3 regions of the Exiguobacterium sp. BMC-KP genome follow, and region 1 is predicted to be linked to each of the others. Evidence: riboswitches for the same ligand, from Rfam matches in the RefSeq annotation. Region 1 holds a riboswitch; each other region holds the start of a gene.
What was found. A riboswitch is a leader RNA that binds a small molecule or an ion and turns the genes downstream of it on or off. The one in region 1 is predicted to bind thiamine pyrophosphate.

Region 1 (7,803 bases):
GCATGAGGATCACTTTGATCAGGCAGCAAAAGAACAACTTCCAAAAGACATCAAAATGTTCATGCAAGATAAAAAAGATGCAGATATGGCACGAAAAGCAGGCTTTACAAATATCGAAGTCATGAAAGAAGGCAAAGCGACGACCTTTAAAGGCGTCAAACTGACGGAAGTAGATGGTCGTCATGGCTACGGAGAGATGGCAAAGAAAATGGGAAATGTCATGGGCGTTATCTTTCAGCATCCAAAAGAAAAAACTTTATATGTAGCAGGTGATACCGTTTGGTATTCGGAAGTGAAAAAAAATATCGATACGTATAAACCAGAGATTTTTATTTTGAACGGAGGACAGAATCAATTCCTAGAAGGTGGTCCATTGATCATGGGAAAAGAAGATGTCTATAAGGTGTACAAAGCCGCTCCAAAAGCCAAAATCCTAGTCAGTCATATGGAAGCCGTAAACCACTGGGGACTCTCGAGAAAAGAATTGAAGACATTCATTAAAGGTAAAGACATCACATCCAATGTCCTTGTTCCGGATGATGGGGAAACAACTTCATTTTGATTTTATGACCGTATAACACAGTTTTCAATACTATCTTGAATAACAGAAAGGATTCATCCTGCATATCAAACAACTAGAACGATGAATCATAGAGGTGAAATCATGAAAAAATTCGATCTATCCGTTTTATCGATTGCTCCGTTAAGACAAGGAGAAACAATGAAAAAAGGAATAGATACTGTAGTTGCACTGGCTAAAGCTGTTGATACGATGGGATACAAACGTATTTGGATTGCAGAACATCACAATCATGATGCCTATGCCAGTGCTGCAACTGTATCGATCGTACAGCATTTGTTAGCGAATACAAAACGTATTCGTGTAGGTTCCGGTGGCGTCATGTTACCGAACCATTCTCCTTTAGTCGTCGCAGAGCAATTCGGAACACTGGAAACACTATTTCCTGAACGTGTCGATTTAGCATTGGGACGTGCTCCAGGAACTGATCAACAAACGGCAGATGTGATTCGACGTTCTAATCATAAAGGAGTCTTTTTCTTTGAGAAAGAAGTTCAAGAGATTTTACGGTATGTAGGAACAGAAGAGGAACAAGGCGATGTCCGGGCATACCCTGGGCTTGGTACACATGTGCCAGTCTTCATTCTAGGATCGTCTACTGGATCCGCTGAAATTGCAGCCCGACTAGGATTGCCTTATGCTTTCGGTGCACAATTTTCTCCAGAAACGATGGAAGAAGCGCTTAACATCTATCGTCAAAGTTTCAGACCTTCGAAACATCTAAAAGAGCCTTATGTATTGGCTGCCATCAATATCATTGCTGCTGATTCAATGGAAGAAGCCTCTTTGATTGCCTCCAGCCACTTGCAGGTGTATATCGATATTTATACCAATAATCTCAGCCAACTCATCCCACCAAAGAAGGATTTCCTTGAATCCTTATCTCAGTATGAGCTAGAAATCCTGCATTATAAGTTAGGGTATACGATCATGGGAGATGCAGAGACGGTTCGTCGAGAAGTTATCGAGTTTCAAGAGAAGTATGAGGTAGACGAAATCATTGCCTTATCAAACATCTATGACAGTAAAAAAGAAATACAATCATACAACATCTTTAAACAAGTAAGCGATTCCTTAAACAACGAAATAAAATAATACTGAAAAGAAGTCAGCGAAAACTAAGTTGAGCAGAGATTGTCCATTCGTAAACGTTGTAAAAAACTGATGGTTCTTTTAACAAATCTAAAGAACAAAAATAGTTGGAATAAAGGAGAAGACTGTATCGATTATTTATGATATTTCTGAATAAAATCCTTTATCATTCCTTTTATGTTGGAGGAGTAAACGACTAGAGAAACTTTCGAAATCATCAAAAAAACAATATAATAACTGACGCTTTTTTTTGCCCGCAATGGATCCAACCATTGCGGGCTTCTTTTCTTCCTTGGATTTGTATACACCCATCCTCTATTCCCTTGGGTTTTACTAAGAGAAAAACGAATTCGTTTTTCGTCCATAATATCGAAAGAAGATTTTTCTGATTTATCTTCTGATGAAAAATAAATATTGATACTCTCATAAATTTAGCTACTAATAAATCTGAGGTCTTTTTGACTATATCTTGCTTAAGCTTGGTTGAAGTTGATAAAAAATACATACATGGGATACACATCCTAAACTTCAATATAGAGCAAGAAAAAATGTGATATTTGAACTTGGATTTTTTTATGGAAAATTAGGTCGGTCAAATGTATGTTGCTTATTAAAACAGTCCGTTGAAAAATCAAGTGATCTTGATGGAATTGCATATATTCCTTTTACAGAGTCTATTGATGAAATAGAGTATGACACCCTTAAAGAACTAAGAGAATCTAATCTAAAAGTAAAAATTTGAACTGAATGTATGGCACAACATTTTTTAATCATTGCGTAAAAGAGTAGGAGCTTGACCTCTTATTTTAGAGATCACACTCCTGTTCTTATAATCTATACTTGCAAACATCATTTATCTTCAATAAGGTTTATCGTCTTATATTTATCGACCGTTTAATATGAACTGAAGAAAATTCATAGAATAAAAGAAGAAATGAGGCTTGATACTCCGTACTTTATCACAAGATGCTAGTTAGTATGGGTTACTCTACTTTCGTTACACCTAGATGTTCTCGAAGTGTATTTCCTGTATAGGTGTCTTTAAACAATCCTCTTTTTTGTAATTCAGGAATGATCATGTCTACAAAATCTTCTAAACTTGACGGTAGTGACGGCGGCATCAAGTTGAAGCCATCTGCTACTCCCTCGTTAAACCAAAATTCCAACTGATCCACAATTTCTTCCGGAGTACCAATCAATGTCAGGTGTCCTCCTCCTGCTGCTAAATAGCCTAATAGTTCTTTGAGCGTCGGATTTGTATCATCGATAATCTCTAGAATCGTTCGGTAGCGTCCGATGGGTCCGGAAAATTCCTCGATCGATGGTAAGGTCGGAATCTTTGCTTCGAGATCCCATGTGGAGCAATCTTGCTGCAAAAAGAAACTCAATTGTTTCAAAGCATTTTCAACCGGTAATTTTTCATCTAGTTCGGCTTTTTTGGCTAGTGCCTCTTCTCTTGTTTTACCAACATACGTTACTAAGCCTGGGTATATCTTAATCTTTCGATCTGGTGATTCAGTTTGTGTAATTTTCTTATGGAGTTTTTCACGAAAAGCATGGGCTTGTCTAAAATTCCATGACACAGAATATACGGCATCCGCATGTTTGGCTGCAAGGGCAATCCCTTCTTCAGAAGCCCCCGCTTGCATCGCTACTGGCTTTCCTTGGGGACTACGCGGCGTAGACAAAGGACCTTTTACGCTGAAATAGGCTTCAGAATGATCGATAACTTGTATACGTTCAGGATCAATCAATTGGTTATCTGATCGATTCGCAAGAAAAGCCGCTTGATCCCAAGATAAAAATAGCTTCTCCATCAATGCTGCGAATTCGTTCGCCTTATTATACCGTTCCTCCCTCGGTGGAAGTGCATCCATCCCGTGGTTTAACGCTTCCCAATCCGTCATCGAGGTCACTAAGTTCCAGCCTACCCTCCCCTTCGTCACGTGATCTAGGCTTAGAAGTTGCCTTGCTGCTGTATACGGATTGGAGAACGTGCTCGATATCGTAGAAACTAATCCGATATGATCCGTCACTTGAGAAATAGCCGTTAGATTAATTAAAGGATCCAACCAAAAGGCAGGTAAATCAGTTGCATTATTAGCCGGAAAGGATTGATTGTCCGCAAAAAATACTGCATCCAAACGTCCAGCTTCCGCTATTTGAGCCAAACGCTGATAATAGCGACTCTCTCCGATCTCTTTAATCGCGGAATCAGGTATTAACCATGCGGCTTGGTGATGACCACATCCATATAACAAAACACCAATATTTAACTGATTTCTATTCGTCATCTTCTGTTCACGAATCCCTTCTCTTACAAGCTAAGAATCTTTTAAAACGATCGCTTCAATTCATTGTTAACCCACCATCGACCGTTACGTTTTGACCGGTAATCCCAGATGCTGCTTCTGATGCCAAAAAGGCAACCAGTTGAGCCACTTCTTCTGGGCTCGTCACTTTTTTCAACGGGGTCGATTGGGCAATTAAGTCAAATACTTCAGGGGTTGTCACAGCACTCGCATCTGTGACTTTCAATAACCCACCGGAGACGACATTCACGTTTATGCCATATTGACCTAACTCCGCGGCTAGGTTTCGAGTAAAGCCAATCAGACCTGCTTTTGCTGTTGTGTATTCATGATAAGGAACGACTGGGTTTTGATAGAGGTTTGTTCCAATGCTGATGATACTACCGCTATGTCGTTCTATAAATTGTGGCAAAACACTTTGAATGATGTGAAACGCTGCTTTAAGTGTTCCATCCAGTTGATTTTGATAATCTTCCCACTCTAAATCGATAAACGATTTTTGCGCAACCGGATCAAATTTGAAGTCTACTAATGCATTATTCACGACAACATCGATTTGACCATAATGTGCTGTTGCGAATTGCATCATGCTCTCGACATCTTCCCGCTTCGTGACATCTGCATACAAGGCAATTGCATTCTCTACTCCCAGTTCGCTCACAAGTTGTTCTGCCGCATCCTTGCTTTTAAAGTAATTGATCACCACTTTAAATCCGTTGTGCACTAACACCCTTGCAATCGTCGCCCCAAGTCCTCGACTACTTCCTGTCACTAATACTGTTCTGCTCATTCTTGTCCACTCCCTCATCCATTTTTGCAACTTAAATAGCGAAGTTAGTAAACAAAAAACGCAACTCTCCAAAAGGAAAGTTGCGCACGTCTAAATAATCACATAGCAAAGAACGATATCATCGTCTCCGCTTGTTCATCAGAGTTTACACTTCCCTACGCTAGTACGACCTAGTTCAGGTTCAAAGGGTTTGAGTAGCTACTCATCTCAGTTTAATAACACCCCTAGTGATTCTATTTAAGTTATCTTCACTGTAGTGGTCTTGAAAACCCCTGTCAATGATTCTGACAGATAAATTCATTTCTAGTATTCTAAGAAGCGAGTAAACGAAGTGAATCATGAGTCCATCACGATTACTCCGATACAGTGACATCCTGTACCAAACGATTCTTTTTAGCATTTTTATCTTTGATGATTCCTTGATACGAAATCGATTCATTTTTCGTATCGACTACCGTGACTTGGAAATCCGAATCATTGATATTAGCGATATGGTATAGCTTTCCCTGCGCAATCATCGTATAGGAGCCATTGAAGCGGTAAGCATGCTGCCCTTCCACTTTATGTCGCTTGACTTGATTCGTCTTAAAGTCATAGGTGCTCCATTTGATACTTTTACTTTTTTCTGAATCAAACGTGCCGTAAGCGATCAGTGATTGGCTATTTTCAGCAGCATTAAAGTTCCCTTCCGCTGCATACGCATCAAGTGCTTTGATTCGTTTGATGCCTTTGCCGTTATCTAGATAATAAGCGCTATCTTTTTCTACCCCTTCCGCATCATATGCGATTTCACGATAGACAATTCCATAGTCGTTCACTGCCACATAATGACGCTCTTGATTAGTCTTGAGTTGCTTGGATTGAAGCGTCTCCACTTTTCCTTTTGCAAGGTTGAGTAATAACACCGTCGATTTTTCCTTTGCTCCATGATCATCCCGTTGGACGTATACGTTCATGCCGTCTTGATGGAAGACACGGATGTCAGCCATTTCACGATCCGGTACCGTTAAACGATGAGAAAGCGTCTTTTTAAATTGTTTCTGTGTACTTCTGTCATAAGAATGATAGTTCAACTGAGATGCCTTTACTTCAATTCCGTATGTCCGCGAGCCCATTTCACTAGTAAATACGTCTTCCTTAGAAAGAAAGCGATAGAAATCAGCAGGGAAGTCTGCAGCGTAGCTATTGAACAACCCTGTGATATAGTTCTGCGACTCACTATGGATTTGACCGTCCAATTGGATATTGTATTGAGTAGGCTTGATGTCTCCATTTTCAATCTCGATGTTTACTTTTTTAAGAGCTTCTGCATTTTCTTTTCGTATACTCTCGACTTCATAATCCGATCCTTTAATGCTTACGGCGTAACCAAAATAACTGAGTAAGGTGACGCCAGCAATGCTTCCTACGATGATCATTTCCTTATATCGTCTCATGACTTCCTCCTTCTAATGATTAAATAGATACTTTGTGGTTCAGTAGTCGAACACATTTCCAACTTATATATACAAAATAGATGAGGATAAAGGAAAGATAGACGAATACCTGTTGATTCGGGATGAGAATGCTAGTCAAATCAAATAAGTAACGTAATGCAATGAATGGTACGATCAAGAGCGCTACATCCTTTGTGATCGTCAGCAAAGCTTTCCCTTTTTGATAGGACCGCTCCGTCAAGACGAACAAGAAGACCATCGTGATGACGAAGAGTGCGAGCGCTAGAATGACGAATGTATCGATCACATTGAAGGTATAGAGCATGTTCAACGCAGCTGATTCCCCGATGATTTTTGATGCTGCTTGTAAATGTTCCGGGAGTAACCATTCGTAGAGTCGACGACTTAGAAGAATCGTGATCCACTGGATGCCCATGAAACCACATACAAATACCAATACTGTTGTCAGTTTGGATAAGAGGATTGTGATGCGTTTACCCGGTAGCATCAATAAACGGTAGATGTACTTGGACTCGCCATACCAATCGCGGTACCAAATTTGAAAGGCATATAGAATCGTGAACATGATACCGATGGCAATCATGTACTTGAAGTAGTTGGTCGCATCGCCAAACGTCAAAGGTCCATTCAGTTGATCAACAGCTTCCATTTCCGTAAGTCGCTCTTTTTTCATCAAATCCTCCAGCTTGGATTGATAATGAAGAACCTGATATACGACCGATGTGAGTTCAACAATCACTAACATCGTCAATATCGAAAGGTATAGTTTGAAGCTTCGCTTGATTTCCTCGTTTGATAGCATAAAGAATTTCTTCATGTCTGATAGACCTCCCTCATTCGATCCTGTACTGATTTCCCGTAAAGCTCACGCATCTCTTCCGAGTCATCTTCCTGTATGATGATCCCGTTCTGAAGAAAAATAACGCGGTCGATGAGATGTTCCACTTCTGCAATCTCATGAGTCGTCATCAAGATGCCCTTCCCTTCCATATAGTGACTAGAGAAGATCCACGCAATTTGTTCTTTCGTAAATAAATCAATCCCAGCCAACGGTTCATCGAGCAGTAAGTAAGGTCGATTCATCGCAAATCCAATCAATAGATTAACCTTTGCTTTATTCCCTTTCGATAAATTGGCGATGCGGTCTGTCGCCATCAGTTTAAAGAACCCCATCAGTTCCTCTGCTACTTGTTGATCCCAATCCGGATAGTAGTCGCGCATATAGGCGACGGCTTCTCCGACGCTCATATAACCAGGCATCGTAGAAAGATCAGGTACGAAAGCGATGCTATCGTGGGTCGTTTTCCCATCCACTTTGATTGTTCCAGTATCTACTGGGACTAAGCCCATGATGGCTTTCAAGATGGTGGACTTCCCTTCCCCATTCAATCCGATGAGACAGGTCAGTTGATTTAACGGGACAGTGAACGATACATCGTTCAACACATTCTTTTTTCGACCATATGACTTTCGTAATCCACGGACTTCAAGCATCTAGCTCACTCCTTTTTCGAATGTTGTATTCTTTCTCAAAATTAATGATGACCTCTTCTAATGGAATTTGGATCGCAT
Region 2 (7,803 bases), on a different contig from region 1:
GTATCAAACCCTTCAAGCAAAATTACAACAATCGGATACGTTAATTGCTACATATAAATGGATGTGCCTCGGCTTGTCCATTCTGTCCTTTTTAATGATTAGTGCAACGATCTTTTTCTTCCATCGCTTTGCTCCTGCCATATCAAAGCAATCAGCACAAGAATAAACGAAAAGCGCAGCTATTGCTGCGCTTTTCGTTTATTCTAAAAATCATTCAAGTACTGCTTTTCCCTCTTGTACATGTTCCATCGCCATATGGACAAGCGATGATACATGATGATCATCCAAGGAATAATAGACGACTTTTCCTTCTTTACGAAACTTTACAAGTCCCTGTTTCAATAGGGATCGCAGATGATGCGACGCTGTCGCGATCGAACAATCAACAGAAGCAGAGACGTCACAAACGCACAATTCTTCTTCAATCGTCAAAGCATAAACGATTCGTAATCGTGTCGCATCTGATAAAATTTTAAACAATTTTCCAATTTCAAGCGTCGGAATTGTATCAACGACATGTCCGATTTCGGTCGCGCGCTGTTCGTCAATCGCGATCGTTTCACAACGGGGAATGTCCATGTCCGTCACCTCGTTTCTATATATATTGCACCACGAGAAACAGGACATTGCAAGTTCAGCGCATTCGTCTGCGAATGAGCCAAAACACGAGCCACCCCCCGACAAAATCTCCGATATCCCAGACAATTCGATTTTGGTCGACAGCACGCACCCCGATATCGATGACTTTTGTACTTTCTAATCGATTCGTATAACGCTGGCGCAATGAAGCTGGGATCGGCAACCGAAGAAGTATCCGATAATAAATATCTAAATGAGTATGCCCCCAGATTTCTGTCGCAATCGAACTCGTTTTAATATACAAAGGTCGCTTGTAACGTCGCTCATACTTTTCCTTCAATAAAAGAGCCATTTCATAGGATATACGATTAGGACGCGGAAATAAAACTTTTCCTAGATGATAAATCCCCTGATTATCGACCCGAATGATTTGTGGTTCTAACCGATACCGGATCCAATAGCCCCGAAAACGGATCGTCTGCCATTTCAATACAATCACCTCTGAACGAATTATACCCTGTTCTGAAGAGATTGATGCCATTCTCGCACAGCATCTGTCATTTGCTTTGCAGCGAGCTGCCGATCTTCTTTAGCAAAAATATCAGAAATGACCGCGTATCCTTCTAGTAGAATCGGTAGAGACGAGACATTTGTTGCTGTAATGCCACCAATACCAATCAAAGGTAAGTGAACCGCTTCTCGAATCGCCTGAAGTGTCGTATACGGCATCGCATCAGCGTCTGCTTTCGATGACGTCGCAAATAAAGACCCCACCCCTAAATAAGATGCCCCATTTTGTTCTGCTTCCATTGCTTGCTCAACAGTTGCAACCGATACACCGATTACAGCGTTCGGTAAGAGACGACGTGCTGCGGTTAGAGGAATGTCCTCTTGTCCGATATGCAAACCGGCTCCGACGAGTAACGCGATATCGATTCGATCATTGATGATCAATGGAATGTCGTGACGATCCGTGAGTGCTTTTAACTGAACTGCCTGTTCAAAGAACTCCTTTCCTTGCGCTGTTTTTTCCCGTAGTTGCACGATGGTTACCCCACCTAAAATCGCTTCTTCAACGACCGTTTCGATAGCAACTCCTGGATGATATCTACGATCCGTCACGGCGTAAATCGAATAATCAATTACCACGTTCCGTCACCTCCGTCAGATCTTGTTCCGTCATCAGGCTGATGGCATTGAACAACTCTCGTTTAAAATCGCCTAGACCTTGTGCCGATGCTGCCCGCTCTCCTGCTTTTCCCATGACGAACGTTCCATGAACTGCCGCCTCATACGCCGTATAGCCTGCACCAAGGAAGCTAGCAATTATCGATGCCGTCATACAACCTGTTCCTGTGATGTCTCCAAGACGAGGAGTACCCACGTTCAATTCCATTTCGCGTGTGCCATCCGTGATGTAATCGATTGGACCGGTGACGACGACGACGGATTGCTGTTTGCGTGCGAATATACGGATACTTTCTCGATCCATGCTTCCGTCTCCCACAGCATCGACTCCCTTCGTTCGTCCATTCTCTCCAAGTAGAGTCTTGATTTCAGAGACATTTCCTTTAATGATCGTACATCCGAAATCGATTAATTCTTTTGAGAAATCGGTTCTTAATGTCGTAGCTCCTGCTCCGACTGGATCGAGGATGATTGGAACGTTCAATCGTCCTGCTTCACGTACTGCCAGTCGTTGTGCTTCCTGCATTTCTGCATCAAGTGTACCAATGTTCAAGACAAGAGCTTGTGCGAGTCGAACCATCTCTTCTACTTCTCGAATGTCTTCCGCCATGACGGGGGATGCCCCAACAGCTAATGTGACGTTTGCGCAATCGTTAATCGTCACCGTATTCGTCAGATGGTGAATGAGTGGTTTCTGTTCAAGAATGGTCGTAAACATGTGCATCCCTCCAAAGTGAATGAAAATGGTGTGTCGGTCCAATACCTTGTCCGAGGACAAATCCATGACGGATTGCTTCCGTGACATAGCTTTTTGCCTGTCGTACACTACCTGGTAAATCTTCTCCCAGCGCCATCCGTGCTGCAATCGCTGCAGATAAGGTACAACCCGTTCCGTGGGTATGTTGGTTGTCTAACCGTTCGGATGTGAAGCGATGTTCTTTCGTTCCGTCAAACAATAAATCCGTCGCCTCTCCGGGTAAGTGTCCACCCTTTAATAAGACTGCGCCCGTCTGCGTAGCCAATTGATGCATCGCAGACCGCATGTCCTCTAGATTGGTTACTGACTTTCCCGTTAAACGCTCAGCTTCTAGTAAATTTGGTGTAATGAGTGTCGCAAGTGGTAGTAACTCCATAATCAGTGCTTGTTCTGCCTCTGTCCGTAACAAGGCATGTCCACCTTTTGCGACCATGACTGGGTCTAATATGATCGGAACTGTCTGTTTACGAAGATGTGTAGCGATGACACGAATCGTCTGCGCATTCGAGACCATCCCGATTTTGATCGCATCGACACGAATATCTGAAAAAATCGATGTTAACTGGGCATCAACGATTTCCGGAGATAGCTCTTCCACCGCTTGAACACCTAATGTATTTTGCGCCGTGACAGCAGTCAGAACACTCATTCCATAAACGCCTAAAGCCGAAAATGTTTTTAAATCTGCTTGAATTCCAGCTCCACCACCGGAGTCGGATCCTGCAATCGTCAATACATGTTTCATGTTTCTCTCACCTTCCCATCGAGCAATGTAAGGGAGTCGTTACCGACAAAAAAAGCGCCGACCGCTGTAAAAAAGCAGTCGACGCTATACAAAAGCGTTATACACGCATTCCGATATCCGTTCGGCTCAACTTTCCTACGCTGGTATTATCCAGTTCAGGTAATAGGGTCGAAAACAGATTGGTTTTCCTCTCAGCCAGATTCCTCCAGCTCCCCTAGTTGCTCAAGTATTCGTTTCGCCTTAACTGTAGCATAGGGAACAAAAAAAAACGAGCCGAAGCCCGTTTTTGATTACAGATATGCTAATGGATTCACTGCATTCAGAGGAGAAGAGGCACTGTATTGATACCCTCCGACATGTAGTTCGAAATGCAAGTGTGGTCCTGTTGAATTTCCCGTACTACCAAGTGTTCCGACTTGCTGACCTTGAGAAACGGTTTGTCCTGCATGAACAGACAATGAACTCATATGGGCGTAGACAGTCGTGTACACTTTCCCGTCAAGGAAGTGCGAAATCATGACGTGATTCCCGTAAGGTCCACCACCTGATGCGGTAATGACCGTTCCGGCTGCTGATGCGACGATTGGAGATCCGACGGGACCTTTAAAATCGACACCATTATGGAATGTATAACCGTTTGCTCCACTAGCTGGTCCAAAACCTTGTGAGACGCCACCAGAAGATGGTCGAACAAATTTCCCACCACCTGAAACGATTGGTGTTGCATCTGAACTTGTTGATTCTGTATTCTTATTTGCTTGTTTTGCTGCTTGAGCATTCGCTTTAGCGGCTTTTTCAGCTGCTGCTTTCTCTGCTGCTGCTTTTTCAGCCGCTGCTTTAGCAGCAGCTTTCGCTGCCGCAATCGCACGTTCTTGAGCTTCAAGAGTCGCTTGCAGTTCTTTTGCATCTAGAAGTTCTGTCGTGAACTTCGTCTTACCTTTTCGTAATTTTTTCAGTGTAGCACTACGCTCTTTCATTTGAACTTTTAACGCTTTCTTTTGTTCAAGCAATACTTTCTTTTCTTGCATTTGCTCCGCTTTTTTCTCGACGAGTGCTTGTTTTGCTTCTGCTAATTTTTGTTGTGTCGCGATGTAATCCGAAATCATTTTATCATCTTGCTCAGCGATTTTTTTCCCAGCCATGACACGGCTAAATAAATCACCCAAATCCTTTGATCCAAAAATGACTTCTTCCCATTTAATCGAGTTCCCATCGTTTTCTTGGAACACACGTAAGCGATCACCAAGAAGTTCTTCCTGCTTCTGTAGCATCTCTTCGTAACGAACGATATCTGCTTTTAACTCGTCAATTCGAACGTTCAACTGTTTAATTTGTTTATTTTTTTCGGAAACTTGGAAAATCTTTTCGTTAATCGCTGCATCAATTTGATTGATTTGACGTTGTTCTTTTGAAATTTTCGACTCTTGTTTTTTAATCGCTTTTTCTAATTTACGTTGTTCTGCAGCATTTTCAGCCTTTTTTTCTTTAATCGTTGCTGCCGCGATCGGTTGTGTTCCTGTTATAAGTAATGCCCCTAAAACAATGGTAGAAATTAGTTTTTTTAGCATATATCGTATTCCTCACTTATGTTTTTTCATATTTTATTATAGTATTCAAGTTTCTTTCATCTCTGAAATAGATTATAGCACCCTAATCATTTCAAAAAAATTTCATTTACATTTCAAATGCAAACGTTTTTTTGTAATATAAACATTTATTTTTTGAAAAGCACAAAAAAAGAACCGTTGCTAAGCAACGATTCTTCACTAATTAAAACATAGTCATCGGGTTTACTGAGTTAGCTGGACCCGTTGCACTATAGCTGTATCCACCAACGTGAATTTCGAAGTGTAAGTGTGGACCAGTTGAATTCCCAGTGCTTCCGCGTAAACCAATTTGTTGACCTTGGCTGACACGTTGACCTGCATGAGCATTTAATGCACTCATGTGCGCATACAATGTCGTATATGTCTTACCGTTCAATTGGTGAGCAATCATGATGTGGTTTCCGTAAGGTCCACCACCTGATGCTGTAATGACTGTTCCCGTTGCAGCTGCCACGATCGGAGTCCCAACTGGACCACCGAAGTCGATCCCGTTATGGAACGTATAACCGTTTTCTCCTCCAGCTGAACCATATCCTTGTGTGACAGCCCCAACTGTTGGGTGAATGAATAGACCACCTGATACTGGTGCTGGTTTAGGTGTTGCAGGAGCTGACGGTGCTGGAGCAGGTGCAGCTGGTGCTGGTGTAGATGCTTTTGGTGTCGACTGTTTCGTCGAACCAGAAGATTTTGCTGATTGTGCTGCTTTTTCTTGCGCTGCTTGCTGAGCCGCTGCTTCTTTAGCAGCTTGTTGTTCTGCTTCTTTTTGAGCTGCCGCTTGCGCTGCTTCAGCTTTTGCTCGTGCTTTCGCTTCACGTGCTGCTTGTGCTTGACGCTCTTTTTCGATACGTGCTTCACGTTCACGTGCTGCTTTTTCAGCTGCAATCGCTTTTTCTTGAGCGATTAGAATTTGCTGGACTTCTTTTGCATCCATTAATTGTGTTTCGAATTTCTCTTTTTTCTTACGTAGTTCTTTTAAACGTTTGTTCCGCTCTTTTAATTGAGATTCAAGATCCGCTTGCTGACGTTTTAATTCCTGCTTTTCAACGACTAACTGCGCTTTCTTCTCTTTCACTTTTTGTTGCGCATCTGCTAATTGCTTTTGCGTATTTTGGTAATCCGTGATCATTTTATCATCTTGTTTTGAAATGGATTTCCCTGCCATGACACGGCTTACGAGGTCCCCAACGTTTTTAGCACCGAAGATAACTTCTTCCCATTTAATCGAGTTTCCGTCATTCTCTTGCATGACACGAAGACGATCACCTAGAAGTTTTTCTTGGCGTTTTAGTTTCGCTTTATATTTCTCAATTTCTTTTCCAAGTTCAACGATTTCTCGTTCTGTTGCTTTGATTTGACGATCTTTTGTTTCGACAGCAAAGATTTTTTCGTTCAAAGCTTCGTCTAGTCGATTGACTTCTTGTTGTGTTTTAGAGATTTTTTGACCTTCCTGATTAACGGAAGACTCTAAGTTTTTTTGCTTTTTAACATTGTCTTGTTGCTGTTGTTCGTTTTTGGCTTTCTGTTCACTTAAATCATCAGCTGCTGCAAAATGAGGTGCGGATGAAAGAACCAGTGCGGAAACGATAAGCGACGCGAACGTTTTTTTCATGTAGTATTCCCTCTTTTTCTATAATGATATGTTTTATGATTTATCGTAAAAATTTGCGTTAAATTTAAATTCTGTAATAGTTTTTCTTTTTTATAAGAACGTTTTTGATTATAGCATTCATTCCTCTTCCATAATATTTCAGTGATATTTCATTTTAAATAAATCTTTCCTCGACTATGTAATAGAAACATTTGGAAGATATCTCATCGTTGCAACTTTGATTCATTTTTGGGAAACTGAAGCGAATAGAAGGAGGATATCATATGAAATTAGATCATACTGGAATTGCTGTCCGTGACATGCAAGAAGCGATTTCATTCTATACAAAAGTGTTAGGTGGCACATTAACTCGTGAATATTCGAATCCCGCTCCTGGTGTTGCTTCTAATATTGCAGTCATTGAGTTTGATGATGCGCATATCGAGTTATTAACACCAACCAGTCAAGATAGTCCGATTGCTCGGTTTTTGAAACAACGCGGAAAAGGTGTCCATCACATTGCTTACCGTGTAGAGGATTTGGATCAAGCTATTCTAGAAGCCAAACAACAAGGTCTAACATTTTTAGAGGATACGTATCGAACAACACCGTTCGGACGACGACTGATTTATATGAATCCTCGTCATTCACACGGTGTCATTACCGAACTTTGTGATTATCCCGAGAATGCATAAAAAATCAGCACTGCGACGTCGCAGTGCTGATTTTTTATGTCCTGATATTAGCCGAGTTTTGCTACGATTTCCCGATTAAATGCCGGAATATCATCTGGTTGACGGCTTGAGACGAAGTTGTCGTCGACAACAACTTCTTCATCCGTAAAGTCTACACCCGCATTTTCTAAATCGATCCGAATCGATTTATAACCTGTCATTTTTCTTCCTTTGACGATTTTTGCGTTAATCATCAACTGTGGTCCATGACAAATTGAGAAGATCGGTTTTTTCGACATATCGAATTCTTCGACGAATGAGACGAAACGATCATCTTCCCGTAGTAAATCCGGTGAGAATCCACCCGGAATCAAGAGCGCATCGTAATCTGCCGCTGAAGTCTCATCAATCGAGAGATCAACGGTGACTTTTGCCTCTTCCTGCTTCCCAACGAGTTCTGCACCTTTTTTGGAGCCAATAACAGTAATCTCGTGTCCTGCTTCTTTTAATGCATTAACCGGTCCTGTGAATTCTACATCTTCAAAATGATCGGCGAGTACAACGGCTACTTTTTTAGACATGTGATTCATCCCCCAAGTTGTTTAATTTAAATCGGATCTTCTCCGCGATCTCGTGGAGAAACCGTATCATCTGGCATTTCATCT
Region 3 (7,803 bases), on a different contig from region 1:
ATCGTCTGTTGTTTGTTCACTTTTATCGAGCGTGACCCGGAACATCTCTTTTAAGTACGTAAACTGGATAAATTTAGTTCGGATCGTGAAGTAGATCCCGCCGCCGATCAATACGGCAACTAGCACGTACGCACCTAAAATATTGTTGGCGTAATCGACACTTCCTTGAATGACTTGCTGAATGGCGTTCATGATGGTGTATTCCTCCCAAAGAATAATAAAAAGCTATACGCTAAATTATACGAATTTTCTGACAATATGCAATAAGAAATTAAAATAAAATTTTAAAACTTAATAAGGTTAACTAAAAAACAGGAGTCTCACATAGGGAAGATATACAAAAGACTGCCGTCCCTTAAATAAGGACGACAGTCAAGTGAAGCAAGATTATCCATATTGTAACAATTGTTCGTAAAGGTCATCGAGTTTCTCTTGAATGGTCTTAGAGACCATGTCAGTCAAGCACTCACGTTTGGCTAGTTTTCGTTCAAGTCGCTCGATCTGTACTTCTAACTCATGTTGTGCCAAGCGTTTTGGTTTTTGTGGGGTTACGTGGAGTGGGGAAGACGCAGCGAACTCAGTACGCTTCTGTTGGGCATACGTATACGTACCGTGATAACGCGTCAGACCATTTTCAAGCCAAAGGATCTGCGGAAAAAGACGATTCAAGAAATAGCGATCGTGCGAGACAGCAATCAGTGTTCCAGAAAAATTCTCGAGTGCTTCTTCAAGTGTCTCTCTTGATTCAATATCCAAATGATTCGTTGGCTCATCAAGAATCAATACGTTGATCGACGAATGAACGAGGACGGCGAGTTGCAATCGCACACGTTCGCCGCCGCTCAGTGAAAAAATAGACCGGAAGACAGTCGGTCCAAAGAACAAAAACCGAGCAAGAATATGGCGGGCTTCCGCTTCCGGGATGGCAATCCGTTGCCTGAACCAGTCAATCAATCGAGCGTCCTCTTCGAAATGGGCGTGTTGAGACAAGTAACCGACATGATTTGATGGTCCACGCGTGAGTGTGCCCGCGTCCGGTGATAATTCGTCAAGTAGTAGTGATAGTAATGTCGACTTTCCGCTTCCGTTCGTTCCAACGATCGCAATTCGATCCTGGGCCATGATTTCAAACGAAATCGCATCAAAAAGTTGTCGCGTCTTGTAAGCAAAAGACAGTGCTTCAGCACGAAAGACGACTTGGCTCGTGTGATCGGTAGAAGTGAAGGAGACGTCAGCGGTTTTAGCTTCGAGTTGCGGTCGTTTAATCCGTTCGATTCGCTCGAGCGCCCGCTCCATCGATTTTGCTTTACGGAATAATTTTTCACTCGGTGGAGACGCTTCGTTCGCCCATTGTCTAAGTCGACGAATCGCTTCTTTCATCTTCTTGATTTTTTTCTGCTGCTCTTGATAAGCATGGAACTGTTCGAGCAGACGACGTTCTCTCTCGACAACGAACGCACTGTAATTGCCCGTGTAAGATGTCAATTCACCATCCTCAAGTTCAACGATTGAGGTAACGACAGCATCTAAGAACACTCGGTCGTGAGAGACGAGTAGGACGGTTCCGGTATAATCGCGTAAAAATTGCTCGAGCCATTCAACGGCAGCTAAATCAAGATGGTTCGTGGGTTCGTCAAGAATGAGGAGACTCGGTTCCATCAGCAACATACGACCGAGACAAATCTTCGTCTGCTCACCGCCGCTTAACTGATGGAAGGGGCGAGTAAGTAAAGGACGGAGATGTAAACCGTTCACCATGCGCTCAATCTTCGAATCGAGTAGATACCCATCTTTTTGTTCGAATGCATTCGTCACGTCCGCATATCGGACGAGTAATGCCTCGAGGTCGGATGGTGCTGTTGCCATCAATTGTTCCAACTGTTGCATCCGAGAACGAATCGAGAGGATTTCGTCAAACGCTGTCCATAGGACGTCGAGTCCGGTCATCGTTTCGGCGTAAACTGGAAGTTGTTCCAGGTAGCCGATTGTCAAACCACTCTTTTGATAGATGACACCACCGTCCGGCTGGTCGAGTCGAGCAAGTAGGCGAAGTAGTGTCGTTTTGCCACTACCGTTTCGTCCGATCAAACCGACACGGTCGTGTTCGTTTAAGAAGAGGGAAACGTCTGTCAAGATCGTTTCGCCTCCAAATTGTTTTGTCAGGTGTTGAATGTCGCAAATCATCATAATCAATTGATCCTTTCGCGCGCATCAAAAAAAGGAGAGCGCAAATAGCACTCTCCTTGACGTGTGAAAGATGCGCTTTGCTGTATTTTTCGTTCATGAAGTTCTAAAAAGGGCAGACGGGTGCCTTAGAACGCCATTCCATGAAAAATCGCGCGCAACAGATATAATTGTTCCATTAACCAGTGTTTGCACGCGGCAAAGTCCATCTTTTCACACCACCTTTCGTTTCAGATACATGTAGTTTACCATTATTTTGTTAAATGGGAAAGTCTGAATTATTTGAATACCCCAGCAATCGAGCTAAAGAAGTCACTCAGACCATCAAATAATTTAGCGAAGAATCCTTTCGTCTCCTCAGACGTTGCAAACGCATGGATGTCTTGACCGGCATTTTTCAAGCCGCTCTCAATTTGTCCCCAGTTGATGTTCGCTTGCTCCATTTGATTGAACAAGTTCGTCAATCGATCCATCTGTGCATCAGATAATTGGATGTTGTTGTTTTGAATGACTTGGACGATCAGATTTTCAATCTCGACTTTAGTTTCCGGTTTTTGATTTGCAATCTCAGCCTTGATCTCATTCATCAAGTCAGCGACTTTATCCGTTCCAACGGTCTTCCCGACGTCAGATGTGACCGATAATTCTTGCTGTGCTAAATCCTTGCGTTCGTCACTCAGCTTGATTCCAGTCTCAGCAGAAGTTTGATCATAGGCTTTCATGATTCCTGTCAGGGCCGATGTCCCGGTCACCTTGTAGGGAGAAGTGATCGTGATGTCGGCATCTTTGACACCTGCTGTGACGAGAGCGTTGAGATACATATCCTTCGTCACCCACGTGATGTTCTCCGTCGAGACGGAAAGTCCATCGCCTTTTTCCGTCAGTTCAATCTTAGCCGACGAATACATGTTGCCACCTTTTTGCGACTGTGGAATGTTTTTCCCGAGGTATTTTTCTTCGTCGGCAGAGGTTGCGATAATCGGCGTGATGCCCTCCGGTGCATTGAGACGTGAAAGGACCCAAGCCTTATCTTTTGCGCCGAGCGACTCCCCGAGTGTGACGATCGTCTTATCGACGACTTGTTCGGCGGATGCGGCTGTCGGGAGTAATAAAGCAGAAGCGATGATGGCTGACGCCATGATTTTTGTTGGTGTATGCATGATGAAATCCTCCAATGTATAAGTAAGAGTATTGAATATAGTATCAGGTACTAAAATTAGTGTACGGGAACAAGATCCATTCGGAATCGGTCTGTAGAAGGAGACGGTATCCGCCTTCTGACACTCCATAGTATAGCGAAAAGAGGACAACTTGACTTCCATTTTCAGCATGCTATAGTGGATGGGAATCGAATAATGACCACTAGGGGAGTCGGTAGGCTGACTGAGACGAACGAAGACGTTCGGACCCTTTGAACCTGATTAAGTTCGTACTTACGGAGGGAAGTGGCGTCAAGTCTTGTTCTTCTTGCGCCATGCCCGTGTGTTTCGGGGTGGTGTTTTTTCGTTTCATAAAAAACGAGGAGGATGAGATCATGACATTCACACAAGAAATCAAACAAGCAGCACAAGCGTATTGGGAGAGTAGTTTTACGCACCCGTTCGTGCAAGGAATCGGGGAAGGGACATTACCACTCTCGAAATTTCGGCATTACGTGATGCAGGACGCTTACTACTTAAAACACTTTGCGAAGATTCAAGCGAAGGCAGCGTCAAAAGCAGACGACTTTGCGACAATCGCAACGCTTGCCGAGCATGCGACTTCGACATATGGGGCAGAACTGAGTCTACATCAATCGTTTTTTGAACCGCTTGGTATTACAAAAGCAGACCTTGAAGCATTCGAACCAGCACCAACAGCATATGCCTATGTGTCGCATATGCATCATGCGAGCGAGGGGACACTCGGTGAGACAATTGCTGCCATCTTGCCATGTTACTGGTTGTATTATGAAGTCGGTCAACAATTACTGACATGTACGCCAGAAGAAAAAATCTATCAGCAATGGATCGACACGTATAGTTCGGAGTGGTTCGAAAAGGTCGTCTTTGAACAGATTGCACGGCTCGATGCTTTGGCTGAACAAGCCAGTCCTACAGAACGCGAACGGATGAAACGTCATTTCGTGACGAGCTGTTATTATGAGTTGCTGTTTTGGCATATGGGATGGACAGAAGAAACATTCACGTCGGTGTACGAGACGATTCCGGCGCGAACAGTATCTTCCTAAACGGTTAGATGGTAGAATTAGGTATATCATTTAGCGGAAGTAGGGATAGGAATGGAAATCATCGTGATCGTACTTGCGATCAGCGCCGCGTATGCCGTGCAACGCATGCTGGGTAAAGTTAAAGTAAGATTTGTAGGACTCATCATTCCAGCGTTGATCGTATTATCTGGTATATCCGCATCGACTCGAAACTTCAAGGTAGCATATAGCATGGGGAGCTACATTTCTGCTGTTCTTGTCATTGTCGTCTATGCATTACTGACCTATTGGTTATACCGCGTCTACTATCGTGCGAAAGAAGAAGCGGAATATCCGTATCAATCGTTAAAAGACCGAGGCATCCTTTAAAGGAGTCTCGGTCTTTTGTGTATCATATTCTCATTTTTTCCAGTTTTTAAAGCCGTCACCGAATTCGAGATGCAGTTGATTGGTAAAGGCACCGTTCTTAAAGACCGGTACATCGACTGGTAAGGTGCCTTGCGGCTTAAACGTTCCGAAAATCGCACGGATACCAGCAGGCAGGTTAGGTCCTGCAGATTTCAGATTACCAGCTTCGGAGTCTGGTCCGTTCGGATCCCCTTTGAAGCCATAGACGAGGACGTGCGCCGGTGCGTCCGGTTGAACGGCGACATCGTATGGATTACGGAGGCTAAGTAAGACGGAGGGGGTGTCTGTTTGGTTCGCATAGCGGAAGATTGAAGCCGGAATCGCTTGTTCTGGTGCGGTTGATAGCAGTTTAGCACTCGTATTGACGTTTGAGCCGACAATGATATAGTCCGCTGCATCGAGTTGCGCCCGTAGTGTCGGGTTTTGGTCAAGTGGAAGCGTAGTAGCCGAATAATTCGCTGTCGTCACGTGCCAGTTCCGATTCTTCGGTAGTGAAGCGATCGTCTTTTTCATGCTGTCCGTTTGATCCGCCGCAGGAGCGATCACCAGTACGTTTGCATTCTTTTTCGGTTTGAATGGTAACGTCCGTTGATCATTTTTCACGAGTGTGACGGATGCTTCTGTCATCGCGCGTTCTTTTGCTTTATGGTCGGGACTACCGACGATTTGTTTTGCTTGCGCGAGTTTATCGGCTAACGATGTCGTATCCGTCGTACCGTTCCAGATTCCGCGTTCTGCTTTCAGCGTTAGGATCCGCTCGACTGATTGATTGATTCGTTTCTCTGATAGACGACCATTTTTGACTGCCTCAATCACGTCTTTGAAAATCCGGTCGAGTTTTGTGACATCCTGCTCGGAACGGAGGATCGTCGGCATGAGCGCAATGTCGACACCAGCTTCAAACGTCTTCAGAACGGCTTCTGATTCCGTAAAGTTATCAGCGATCGCCTGCATGTTCAGCGCGTCCGTGATGACGATGCCATCGTAGCCAAGTTTTTTACGAAGTACACCCGTGATGACGTCATCCGATAACGTCGCAGGTAAAGGGAAGGTACCGTTTTTCGAGGTGACGACTTCAGATTCGATTTGTGGCATTCCGATGTGTCCGGTCATAATCATATCGATGTCTTCAGCGATCGCTCGCTTGAAGGGAACGAGTTCGACTTGTTCTAGCTCTTGAAGGGAGCGATCAACGATCGGTAAGCCATAGTGGGAATCAGTCGCCGTATCGCCGTGACCCGGGAAGTGTTTGGCAGTCGCTGCGACGCCTTCAGACTGAATTCCCTTCATTAAAGCGGAACCGAGTGTGCCGACGAGTGCGGGGTCACTTGAGAACGAACGGACACCAATGACCGGATTTGAAGGGTTGCTGTTGACGTCAAGATCTGGACCGAAGTTGACATTGATGCCAAGCGCATGCAGTTCGGAACCGATGATATGACCCGCATCATTGGCATATGTGCTACTGCGGGTTGCACCTAACGCCATGTTGCCAGGTAAGTTCGTCCCTGTCCCCAGCCGAGTAACGATTCCACCTTCTTGGTCGATCGTGACGAAGAGCGGAATATCATTGCTAACGTCCTGCTTGACGACTTCTTGCAGATCGTGGACGAGTTTCGTCGTCTGTTCAGTTTCACTAACATTTTCAGCAAACAAGATGACGCCGCCTAAATCATAGCGGTCAATGATGTTTGCGACTTCTGGGGCAAGGGATGTATGATTGCTTCCATTCCACTGCCGGAAGTCCGGCATGATCATCTGTCCGATTTTTTGTTCGAGCGTCATCGCGTCAATCTTTTGACTGATCCGCTCTGTTGATGATTCTGTTGCTGCCATGACAGGCAAACTACTTGAGACAAGTGCTGCTGCAAGTCCGGCTGTTAACGTGAACTGACCGATTTTTTTCATGGTGTACGTCCTCCTCTAAGCAAATCACGACTGGAATTCTTTTCAATACGGACAGTATAGCAAGTGGATTATTTTAAAACAATATTTTATTTGTAAACGATTTCATATTGAAATAAATTTCTAATGATTTTTTAGTTATATCGAGTTGAACAAAAAAAGTGACTCCCCTGAAGAGGAATCACTTTCAAGTCATTCGATTAATCAGCTATAGCGCTCTACGATGTTTGTCAGCTGGCGTTCGACAAATGACTGATCCTGCAGTTCATTATTCGACAGGCGGAGTTTAATCATCGACTCATCCGCTCCAGCCATTTCACTGAACAATGAACCGAGACTGTGCGCACGACGGTCAACTTGGACGATTAAATCAATCCCTGAGCTGTCTTGAAGCATGATGATCTCGATCTCATCGAGTTTATGGGCATAGTGTGTATTGCGTGCTGAATATTCAAGTTCCTGAGCAATCGGTAAATCTTTGCGGAACCGTCCAGGTAATTTTTCCGTGTCGGCTTTCTTCAATCGGAAGCCAAGTGACTCCATCGCATTTAAGACCGTCGTTTGGTAACGGTTCGCTTCGACGATGACAGCGTCGCGGTCTGACGGATCAACGGCTTGTACGATGTCGAGACCTGTCTCGATCCACGATTTCGATTGGCTGACGGAGAGTGGCGTATTCAGCGGAACACGTAATGTAAAAGGAATTTCGCGTTCGACACCAGCTTCGATCGTGAATTTCGCTTCGTTAAGGGCAAATCGATCAAGCGTAAACGTCGTAAATGTTGTACTATCATTTACTTCTTGTTTGTACTGCGTGTTAAATTCAAGGTAAATCCGGTCAATCTCTTGATCGACGTTTCCGCCTTTGATGTGGACGACGCCGTTAATTTGACCACCTGGTTCGCACCGGTCGTCCGTTAAGCGTGTATCGACCGTTGCAGCACCGATTCCGATTTGTGAGAGAATTTTTTTAAACATGATGAATTCCTCCTTTTGATTACGTACGAATGATGAAGCGTGTACACTTGTCGAACGGGAACGAATTTGCTACAGTTTCGAAAGAACATTAGAAAAGGACGGGACGACTAGTGGAACTA

Region 2: it holds a riboswitch for thiamine pyrophosphate, as region 1 does, so the genes downstream of both, thiD (bifunctional hydroxymethylpyrimidine kinase/phosphomethylpyrimidine kinase) here and ADM98_RS01510 (3-oxoacyl-ACP reductase) in region 1, are expected to answer to the same signal.
Region 3: it holds a riboswitch for thiamine pyrophosphate, as region 1 does, so the genes downstream of both, tenA (thiaminase II) here and ADM98_RS01510 (3-oxoacyl-ACP reductase) in region 1, are expected to answer to the same signal.

The regions. Positions count from the first base shown of each region.
Region 1 is NZ_LGIW01000011.1:216,860-224,662, forward strand. Features, by position in the region: gene ADM98_RS01490 (MBL fold metallo-hydrolase) at 1-562, shown strand, start outside; gene ADM98_RS01495 (LLM class flavin-dependent oxidoreductase) at 665-1,675, shown strand; gene ADM98_RS17080 (TIR domain-containing protein) at 2,223-2,414, shown strand; gene ADM98_RS01505 (LLM class flavin-dependent oxidoreductase) at 2,656-3,966, opposite strand; gene ADM98_RS01510 (3-oxoacyl-ACP reductase) at 4,022-4,774, opposite strand; TPP riboswitch at 4,910-5,010, opposite strand; gene ADM98_RS01515 (hypothetical protein) at 5,128-6,210, opposite strand; gene ADM98_RS01520 (hypothetical protein) at 6,230-7,048, opposite strand; gene ADM98_RS01525 (ATP-binding cassette domain-containing protein) at 7,045-7,725, opposite strand; gene ADM98_RS01530 (GntR family transcriptional regulator) at 7,718-7,803, opposite strand, start outside.
Region 2 is NZ_LGIW01000013.1:116,642-124,444, forward strand. Features, by position in the region: gene ADM98_RS03430 (CHASE3 domain-containing protein) at 1-166, shown strand, start outside; gene ADM98_RS03435 (ArsR/SmtB family transcription factor) at 211-579, opposite strand; gene ADM98_RS03440 (hypothetical protein) at 635-1,120, opposite strand; gene thiE (thiamine phosphate synthase) at 1,090-1,728, opposite strand; gene thiM (hydroxyethylthiazole kinase) at 1,718-2,485, opposite strand; gene thiD (bifunctional hydroxymethylpyrimidine kinase/phosphomethylpyrimidine kinase) at 2,466-3,269, opposite strand; TPP riboswitch at 3,385-3,495, opposite strand; gene ADM98_RS03460 (murein hydrolase activator EnvC family protein) at 3,560-4,837, opposite strand; gene ADM98_RS03465 (murein hydrolase activator EnvC family protein) at 5,040-6,485, opposite strand; gene ADM98_RS03470 (VOC family protein) at 6,749-7,159, shown strand; gene ADM98_RS03475 (type 1 glutamine amidotransferase domain-containing protein) at 7,207-7,719, opposite strand; gene ADM98_RS17440 (hypothetical protein) at 7,746-7,803, opposite strand, start outside.
Region 3 is NZ_LGIW01000015.1:278,582-286,384, forward strand. Features, by position in the region: gene ADM98_RS06925 (alanine/glycine:cation symporter family protein) at 1-192, opposite strand, end outside; gene abc-f (ribosomal protection-like ABC-F family protein) at 388-2,184, opposite strand; gene ADM98_RS06935 (DUF1002 domain-containing protein) at 2,463-3,344, opposite strand; TPP riboswitch at 3,539-3,645, shown strand; gene tenA (thiaminase II) at 3,719-4,414, shown strand; gene ADM98_RS06945 (hypothetical protein) at 4,466-4,762, shown strand; gene ADM98_RS06950 (glycoside hydrolase family 3 protein) at 4,793-6,709, opposite strand; gene ADM98_RS06955 (sporulation protein) at 6,911-7,684, opposite strand; gene ADM98_RS06960 (class I SAM-dependent methyltransferase) at 7,795-7,803, shown strand, end outside.